2 regions of the Cytobacillus sp. FSL R5-0377 genome follow, and region 2 is predicted to be linked to the other one. Evidence: a T-box and tRNA genes for the amino acid it is inferred to sense, from the RefSeq annotation. Region 2 holds a T-box; the other holds one or more tRNA genes.

Region 1 (4,412 bases), 1.1 Mb from region 2:
AGAAAATTCCGCGGCTTGGTGCCAAAACATATGAACAGGCAATCGGCTTCCTGCGGATTATCGATGGAAAGGAACCTCTGGACCGTACTGGCATCCACCCGGAAACATATGCAGAAGTAAATAAATTGCTTACTACTCTAGGCTTTAAATCAAATGATCTTGGATCGCCATCGCTAAGAGAAGCGCTTAAAGGAATTGATATCTCTCAGACAGCCCGGGAGCTTGAGATTGGAGAGCTGACACTGAAAGATATCATAGACGCATTAATGAGACCGGAAAGGGATCCGCGAGATGAGCTGCCAAAGCCCCTTTTGAAAAAAGAAGTTCTAAAGCTTGAAGACCTGCAGGAAGGAATGGAACTGCAAGGGACAGTGCGGAATGTTGTAGACTTCGGGGCCTTTGTCGATATTGGAGTCAAACAGGACGGACTTGTTCATATTTCCAAGCTCAGCCGCAAATTTGTCAAACATCCGCTGGACGTCGTTTCCGTTGGTGATGTGGTAACAGTCTGGGTTGACTCTGTCGACAAGCACAAGGGAAGAGTCGCTTTAACAATGCTGGGCCATTCTAATTAATAAAAGCTAATAGCTTTAAAGTTCATTCGAGCCATAAGCCAAATCACTATTTATTGCGTGATTTGGCTTATGCTTTTTATGGATTATAATAAATGAGTTAGATTGTATAAGGACATCCTGGCATAGTCATTACCGCGGGGTTTCGATGAATTGAACTCCGGCTTTTTATGAGCAGTGTTTCTTTCGATAGAAAAACCAGCACTGATTCAGCAGTTTGATCTGATAGCGGTCTTTTTCATAAAAAGCACGCTGGATTTGATTTTGAAACCATACAGGCATAAGATGACCTCCCATTAATTGAATTCTGACAAAGGCTCCCTGGGCTGAAAGGCGGATTCAGAGCTGTAAAAGGTATATATAATGTATGCTATAATAGGTTGTCATGTTTACGATAAGAGAGGAAAAACATTGCGATGAATGACCAGGATCTTCAGACACTTGTTGAAAAGATATCATTAGAAAGCTTTGGCAAGCCCTTTTGCCACCGGGCATATTTTAATTCACGCCTAAAATCCACTGGCGGAAGATATATGCTGAATACCCATCATGTAGAAATAAACAAAAAGTATTTTGAACAGCTTGGTCTCGAAGAGTTGGAAGGAATTATTAAACACGAGCTATGTCATTATCATTTGCACTTGGAAGGAAAAGGATACAAACATCGTGATCAGGACTTCAGAATGTTAATGAAGAAAGTTGGAGCACCCCGATTTTGTGCAGCCTTGCCTGATCGTCCGAAAACAAACAGATCTGCTAAGGTTCTTGTTTATGTGTGCAAAGATTGCGGCCAAGTCTTTCAGAGAAAAAGAAAAGTTAATACTCAAAAGTATGTCTGCGGAAAATGCAAAGGGAAATTAAAATTTAAAAAAGAGTTGACATTAGAATAGGTACACATTATATTTAATAATTGTCGCAGGTCAAAATCGGACAAACGGCTAATAAATTCTCTTAAAAAATATGCTTGACTTTTATAGCCCATGTCCTTATAATATGAAGAGTCGATAAGAAGTTAACTGTTTTATCGATTAAGATTATTATTGTTTATATTATTCCGCAGTAGCTCAGTGGTAGAGCATTCGGCTGTTAACCGAACGGTCGCAGGTTCGAATCCTGCCTGCGGAGCCATTTTTGGGGAAGTACTCAAGTGGCTGAAGAGGCGCCCCTGCTAAGGGTGTAGGTCGCGTAAGCGGCGCGAGGGTTCAAATCCCTCCTTCTCCGCCAGAATATTCTAACAACGGCCCGTTGGTCAAGCGGTTAAGACACCGCCCTTTCACGGCGGTAACACGGGTTCGAATCCCGTACGGGTCACTTTTTTATTTCCGGCCGTTAACACGCTTGCCTGTCACGCAGGAGAATCGCGGGTTCGATTCGCGTCGGGATCGCCATTTTAATTATTGGGCTATAGCCAAGCGGTAAGGCACCGGACTTTGACTCCGTCACTCGCAGGTTCGAATCCTGCTAGCCCAGCCATTTTTAATGAGCCATTAGCTCAGTCGGTAGAGCATCTGACTTTTAATCAGAGGGTCGAAGGTTCGAGTCCTTCATGGCTCACCATTTTTAATTTTATATTGCGGGTGTGGCGGAATTGGCAGACGCACCAGACTTAGGATCTGGCGCCGCAAGGCGTGGGGGTTCGACTCCCTTCACCCGCACCATTAATTACCATTGAATTAAGTATAACGTTTTGGTATGATGTTACTTGTCGCTTAATTAAGCGGTCGTGGCGGAATGGCAGACGCGCTAGGTTGAGGGCCTAGTGGGGGCAACCCCGTGGAGGTTCAAGTCCTCTCGGCCGCACCAAAAAAAGCTGTTGACTTTCATAACTGAAGTTGCTATAATATAAGAGTTGCTTTAAAACGTGCGCCCGTAGCTCAATTGGATAGAGCGTTTGACTACGGATCAAAAGGTTAGGGGTTCGACTCCTCTCGGGCGCGCCATATTACGGGGAGTAGCTCAGCTTGGTAGAGCACTTGGTTTGGGACCAAGGGGTCGCAGGTTCGAATCCTGTCTTCCCGACCATTCGGGATACAATAATTATATATATATATATATATATGCGGGTGTAGTTTAGTGGTAAAACCTCAGCCTTCCAAGCTGATGATGAGGGTTCGATTCCCTTCACCCGCTCCAAACTTACTGATTGATCTTTGAAAACTGAACGAACAAAACGTCAACGTTTAATCATTAGTCTTTTTCGAAAAGACAATCGAGCTATATCAACTCTTATATGGAGAGTTTGATCCTGGCTCAGGACGAACGCTGGCGGCGTGCCTAATACATGCAAGTCGAGCGGACTGATGGGAGCTTGCTCCCTGAAGTCAGCGGCGGACGGGTGAGTAACACGTGGGCAACCTGCCTGTAAGACTGGGATAACTCCGGGAAACCGGGGCTAATACCGGATAACTCTTTCCCTCACATGAGGGAAAGCTGAAAGATGGTTTCGGCTATCACTTACAGATGGGCCCGCGGCGCATTAGCTAGTTGGTGAGGTAACGGCTCACCAAGGCGACGATGCGTAGCCGACCTGAGAGGGTGATCGGCCACACTGGGACTGAGACACGGCCCAGACTCCTACGGGAGGCGAGTAGGGAATCTTCCGCAATGGACGAAAGTCTGACGGAGCAACGCCGCGTGAGTGATGAAGGTTTTCGGATCGTAAAACTCTGTTGTCAGGGAAGAACAAGTACCGGAGTAACTGCCGGTACCTTGACGGTACCTGACCAGAAAGCCACGGCTAACTACGTGCCAGCGCCCGCGGTAATACGTAGGTGGCAAGCGTTGTCCGGAATTATTGGGCGTAAAGCGCGCGCAGGCGGTTCCTCAAGTCTGATGTGAAAGCCCCCGCTCAACCGGGGAGGGTCATTGGAAACTGGGGAACTTGAGTGCAGAAGAGAAGAGTGGAATTCCACGTGTAGCGGTGAAATGCGTAGAGATGTGGAGGAACACCAGTGGCGAAGGCGACTCTTTGGTCTGTAACTGACGCTGAGGCGCGAAAGCGTGGGGAGCAAACAGGATTAGATACCCTGGTAGTCCACGCCGTAAACGATGAGTGCTAAGTGTTAGAGGGTTTCCGCCCTTTAGTGTTTGCGGCAAACGCATTAAGCACTCCGCCTGGGGAGTACGGCCGCAAGGCTGAAACTCAAAGGAATTGACGGGGGCCCGCACAAGCGGTGGAGCATGTGGTTTAATTCGAAGCAACGCGAAGAACCTTACCAGGTCTTGACATCCCCTGACAACCCTAGAGATAGGGCGTTCCCCTTCGGGGGACAGGGTGACAGGTGGTGCATGGTTGTCGTCAGCTCGTGTCGTGAGATGTTGGGTTAAGTCCCGCAACGAGCGCAACCCTTGATCTTAGTTGCCAGCATTCAGTTGGGCACTCTAAGGTGACTGCCGGTGACAAACCGGAGGAAGGTGGGGATGACGTCAAATCATCATGCCCCTTATGACCTGGGCTACACACGTGCTACAATGGATGGTACAAAGGGCCGCAAAACCGCGAGGTTAAGCGAATCCCATAAAACCATTCTCAGTTCGGATTGCAGGCCGCAACTCGCCTGCATGAAGCCGGAATCGCTAGTAATCGCGGATCAGCATGCCGCGGTGAATACGTTCCCGGGCCTTGTACACACCGCCCGTCACACCACGAGAGTTTGTAACACCCGAAGTCGGTGGGGTAACCTTTTGGAGCCAGCCGCCTAAGGTGGGACAGATGATTGGGGTGAAGTCGTAACAAGGTAGCCGTATCGGAAGGTGCGGCTGGATCACCTCCTTTCTAAGGAATATTTACAAGAAACGTGACGTTCTTTGTTCGTTCAGTTTTGAGAGTTCAATCTCTCA
Region 2 (4,412 bases):
GCTTTCTCTGTATACCCAATGGCATTAAGTTTATTTAAACAGGCAAACCTGCCGAGAAGATTTATCCCTGCAGCACTTGCCTTTGGATCTGTCACATTTACGATGACTTCTGCAGGTTCACCTGAAATTCAGAACTGGATTCCGATAGAGTTCCTTGGAACAACTCCATATGCCGGCTGGGAAGTCAGCTTAATTGTGGCTGTGTTCATGATGATCTTCGGCTACTGGTGGCTGAAGCGCATGATTACCAAGGCTGTAAACAAAGGAGAAACCTTTGAATCCCGCAAGCAGGATCCTGTAACTGAAAATAAGAATTTACCGCACCCTATTATGGGTGTTATACCGTTAGTGGTGGTATTAATTATTTCCTTCGTATTCCATGATTCACTTGCACAATCTGCACTTATTCTTGCTTTATTAGGTGGAGTCATTGCCACATATCTATTAAACCGAAAGTATTTCACTAATTTCTGGAATGCTGTGTCTGATGGAACATTAGGTGCATTAATTGCTATAGGTAATACGGCTGCTGTTGTAGGGTTTGGCGGTGTAGCAAAAGCAGTTCCAGCATTTGCTACAGCAGTAGATTGGATGACGAGCATCCCTGGCAGTCCGCTGATAGGCGGAGCCATAGCAGTAAGTGTGATCGCGGGGATGACTGGTTCAGCTTCAGGCGGCCAGGCAATCGCACTGCCAATTCTTGCCCCCCATTATATGGATATGGGTGTTAATGCAGAAGCCCTGCACAGAACGGTTGCCATTTCTTCAGGTGCCCTGGATTCTTTGCCGCATAATGGCTATGTTGTTACCACTGTCCGTGCTATTTGCGGTGAAACACACCAGGCAGCATATGGAGCAGTGGCTGCTGTTACGGTAATTGTCCCGCTGATTGGTTTAGCGCTAGCGATTGTATTATTCTCATTTGGATTAGGAATCTAATTTCGGCAGGGGCTCGTAAAGCAGAGCCCCGCCTTTGTTTTTGAAAGGAGCTTATACATGGTACAAAATAAAGTAGTTTTTATCACTGGTGCAGCGCAGGGAATTGGCTATGAAATTGGCAAAAGGTTTGCTGAACATGGCTCTAGAATTGTTCTCACGGATATTCAGGAAGAGGCTGTAAAAAAAGCTGCAGAAAACTTGCAGAATGAAGGTTTTGAAGCGCTCGGGCTAAAATGTGATGTGACATTAGAGTCTGATATACAGGAGGCCATCGATGAAGCTGTCAGCCGATTCGGTACTTTGGATGTGCTGATAAATAATGCAGGGCTGCAGCATGTTTCCTTTATTGAAGATTTTCCTGTTGAAAAATTTGAATTTATGATCAAAGTGATGCTCACAGCACCATTCATGGCCATTAAACATGTCATGCCGGTCATGAAAAAACAAAAGTCCGGCCGTATCATGAACATGGCATCCATTAATGGGCTTGTCGGATTTGCAGGGAAAGCTGCATATAACAGTGCCAAGCATGGCGTCATAGGCCTTACAAAAGTCGCTGCTTTGGAGGCTGCCGAACATGGCATTACGGTTAATGCCATCTGTCCAGGATATGTAGATACACCTCTTGTAAGAAATCAGCTGAATGACCTTGCTAAAACTAGAAATGTGCCCATCGAAAAAGCACTGGAGGAGGTCATTTATCCTTTAGTGCCGCAAAAAAGGCTTTTGAAGGTAGAAGAGATTGCAGATTATGCGATTTTTTTGGCTGGTGATGGAGCTAAAGGAATTACGGGCCAGGCAGCAGTTATTGATGGAGGCTACACAATTCAATAAAGGAATGCACATACCAGTTTTTAGAGAGGGGAAGAGCGAGACCCTCTCTTTTTCTTGTACAGAGATATGAATAAAAAAGCTGAAACTATGGGTATATTGTTGATACTGAATTGATGGCAGATAACTTTCTGGTGATCTGTGCCGTTGGATCTCATCATCAGAAATAGCGGCCAAAGTCTTTGTAAACATTTTGCCTAAAGAAAGTGAAATATGGTGCACAATTTTGTAGACATTGCATATTCTAAGAATAAAATTCCTGTCAGGATAAGCCTACTTGCATCCTGGCGGGAAATTTATTACAATAGTGATATTCTTATACTAAACATGCTTAGATAAGGAGCAGTAGTGGTGCTAAGCCCGTTGAAGAGAGTTGACGGCAGGTGCAAGTCAGCCGGGCACATCATGAACTCGCCTTTGAGCAGCAAGTGTGAAATACCAGTAATGCTTGCCGTTCTCCGCGTTAAGGAGTAATGAAGCGAGTGACATGTTCACTAATGTGGGTGGTACCGCGGGAGATTTATACATAATCCTCTCGTCCCTTTTTTGGGATGAGGGGTTTTTTTATTGAATTATAGTATGAAGTACAAATTTTTGAAGTCAGAAAGCAGTCAGCTCCATCAGCTTTCTGAAATTAGGAGGAAACAAAAATGAGTTTCAATCATCAGGAGATTGAAAAGAAGTGGCAAAGCCACTGGGAAGAAAATAAAACATTCAAAACAACTGAAGATAAAGGCAAGCGAAAGTTTTATGCACTTGATATGTTCCCGTATCCTTCAGGCGCAGGTCTTCACGTTGGCCATCCGGAAGGATATACGGCAACTGATATCCTTTCCCGCATGAAGCGCATGCAGGGCTATAATGTCCTTCATCCAATGGGATGGGATGCATTTGGCTTGCCTGCAGAGCAGTATGCACTTGATACAGGGAATGACCCGGCTGAATTCACAGAACAGAACATCAACACCTTCCGCCGCCAGATTAAGGCATTAGGCTTTTCCTATGACTGGGATCGTGAAGTTAACACAACAGACCCTGAATACTATAAATGGACTCAGTGGATTTTCTTAAAGCTATATGAAAAAGGGCTTGCTTATATTGATGAAGTCGCTGTTAACTGGTGTCCGGCACTAGGAACAGTACTTGCAAATGAAGAGGTTATTGACGGAAAGAGCGAGCGCGGAGGCCATCCGGTAGAACGCCGTCCAATGAGACAATGGATGCTGAAAATTACAGCTTATGCAGACCGCCTGCTTGAAGATCTTGATTTATTGGATTGGCCTGAGAGCCTTAAGGATATGCAGCGTAACTGGATCGGCCGCTCTGAAGGAGCCGAAGTGACATTTAATATTGAAGGTCATGATGGCACATTCACTGTTTTCACAACGCGTCCTGACACGTTATTTGGTGCAACATATGCTGTACTTGCTCCAGAACACGCGCTTGTTGATAAAATCACAACAGAAGAGCAAAAAGAAGCAGTTCAGGCTTACATTGATAAAGTAAAAAGCAAGAGCGATCTTGAGCGCACAGATCTTGCTAAAGAAAAAACAGGTGTATTCACTGGTGCTTATGCAATTAACCCTGCTAACGGCGAAAAAATGCCAATCTGGATTGCGGATTACGTTTTAGTCAGCTATGGAACGGGTGCCATCATGGCGGTTCCGGCACATGACGAGCGTGACTATGAGTTCGCTAAGCAATTTGAACTGCCTATTAAAGAAGTCGTTGCCGGCGGAGATGTTGAAAAAGAAGCATACACTGGCGATGGCGAGCATGTGAACTCAGGCTTCCTGGATGGGTTAAACAAAGAGGATGCTATTGAGAAGATGATTGCCTGGCTCGAAGAAAAGGGTATTGGCACCAAGAAGGTTACTTATCGTCTTCGTGATTGGCTATTCAGCCGCCAGCGCTATTGGGGCGAGCCGATTCCAGTTATCCACTGGGAAGATGGCACAATGACTGCCGTGCCGGAAGATCAGCTTCCATTAGTGCTTCCAAAAACAACGGAGATCAAGCCTTCCGGCACTGGAGAGTCACCACTAGCCAACATCAATGAGTGGGTTAATGTTGTGGATCCTGAAACTGGCAAGAAAGGCCGCAGGGAAACGAATACAATGCCGCAATGGGCAGGCAGCTGCTGGTACTATCTTCGCTATATTGATCCGAAAAATAGTGAAGCTCTTGCAGATCCCGAGAAATTAAAAGAATGGCTTCCGGTTGATATTTATATCGGAGGAGCTGAACATGCGGTTCTTCACCTTCTATATGCCCGCTTCTGGCACAAGGTTCTATATGATGTGGGAGTTGTCCATACGAAGGAACCGTTCCAAAAACTATTCAACCAGGGCATGATTCTTGGGGAAAACAATGAGAAAATGAGTAAATCAAAAGGCAATGTCGTTAATCCGGATGAAATCGTAGAGAGCCATGGTGCAGATACTCTGCGTCTATACGAAATGTTCATGGGACCGCTTGAAGCTTCCATCGCCTGGTCTACAAATGGATTGGATGGTTCAAGAAGATTCCTTGACCGCATCTGGCGATTGTTTGTAGAAGAGACTGGTGAATTAAGCCCGAGAATTCAGGACATTGAAGAAGGCAGCAGCCTTGAAAAGGTTTACCACCAAACAGTGAAAAAA

What was found. A T-box is a leader RNA that pairs with one kind of tRNA and senses whether it is charged. The one in region 2 lies ahead of leuS (leucine--tRNA ligase), so its partner is inferred to be a tRNA-Leu.
Region 1: it encodes a tRNA-Leu, which carries the amino acid that the T-box ahead of leuS (leucine--tRNA ligase) is inferred to sense. The anticodon was not compared.

What each region holds. Positions count from the first base shown of each region.
Region 1 is NZ_JBBORA010000001.1:2,199,278-2,203,689, reverse strand. Features, by position in the region: gene NSQ49_RS11305 (Tex family protein) at 1-575, shown strand, start outside; gene cmpA (cortex morphogenetic protein CmpA) at 741-854, opposite strand; gene NSQ49_RS11295 (SprT family protein) at 989-1,462, shown strand; tRNA gene NSQ49_RS11290 (tRNA-Asn) at 1,626-1,700, shown strand; tRNA gene NSQ49_RS11285 (tRNA-Ser) at 1,706-1,796, shown strand; tRNA gene NSQ49_RS11280 (tRNA-Glu) at 1,812-1,883, shown strand; tRNA gene NSQ49_RS11275 (tRNA-Gln) at 1,971-2,045, shown strand; tRNA gene NSQ49_RS11270 (tRNA-Lys) at 2,054-2,129, shown strand; tRNA gene NSQ49_RS11265 (tRNA-Leu) at 2,146-2,230, shown strand; tRNA gene NSQ49_RS11260 (tRNA-Leu) at 2,290-2,375, shown strand; tRNA gene NSQ49_RS11255 (tRNA-Arg) at 2,436-2,512, shown strand; tRNA gene NSQ49_RS11250 (tRNA-Pro) at 2,518-2,594, shown strand; tRNA gene NSQ49_RS11245 (tRNA-Gly) at 2,632-2,705, shown strand; rRNA gene NSQ49_RS11240 (16S ribosomal RNA) at 2,800-4,347, shown strand.
Region 2 is NZ_JBBORA010000001.1:3,306,359-3,310,770, forward strand. Features, by position in the region: gene NSQ49_RS16920 (GntP family permease) at 1-939, shown strand, start outside; gene NSQ49_RS16925 (3-hydroxybutyrate dehydrogenase) at 997-1,773, shown strand; T-box leader at 2,094-2,316, shown strand; gene leuS (leucine--tRNA ligase) at 2,421-4,412, shown strand, end outside.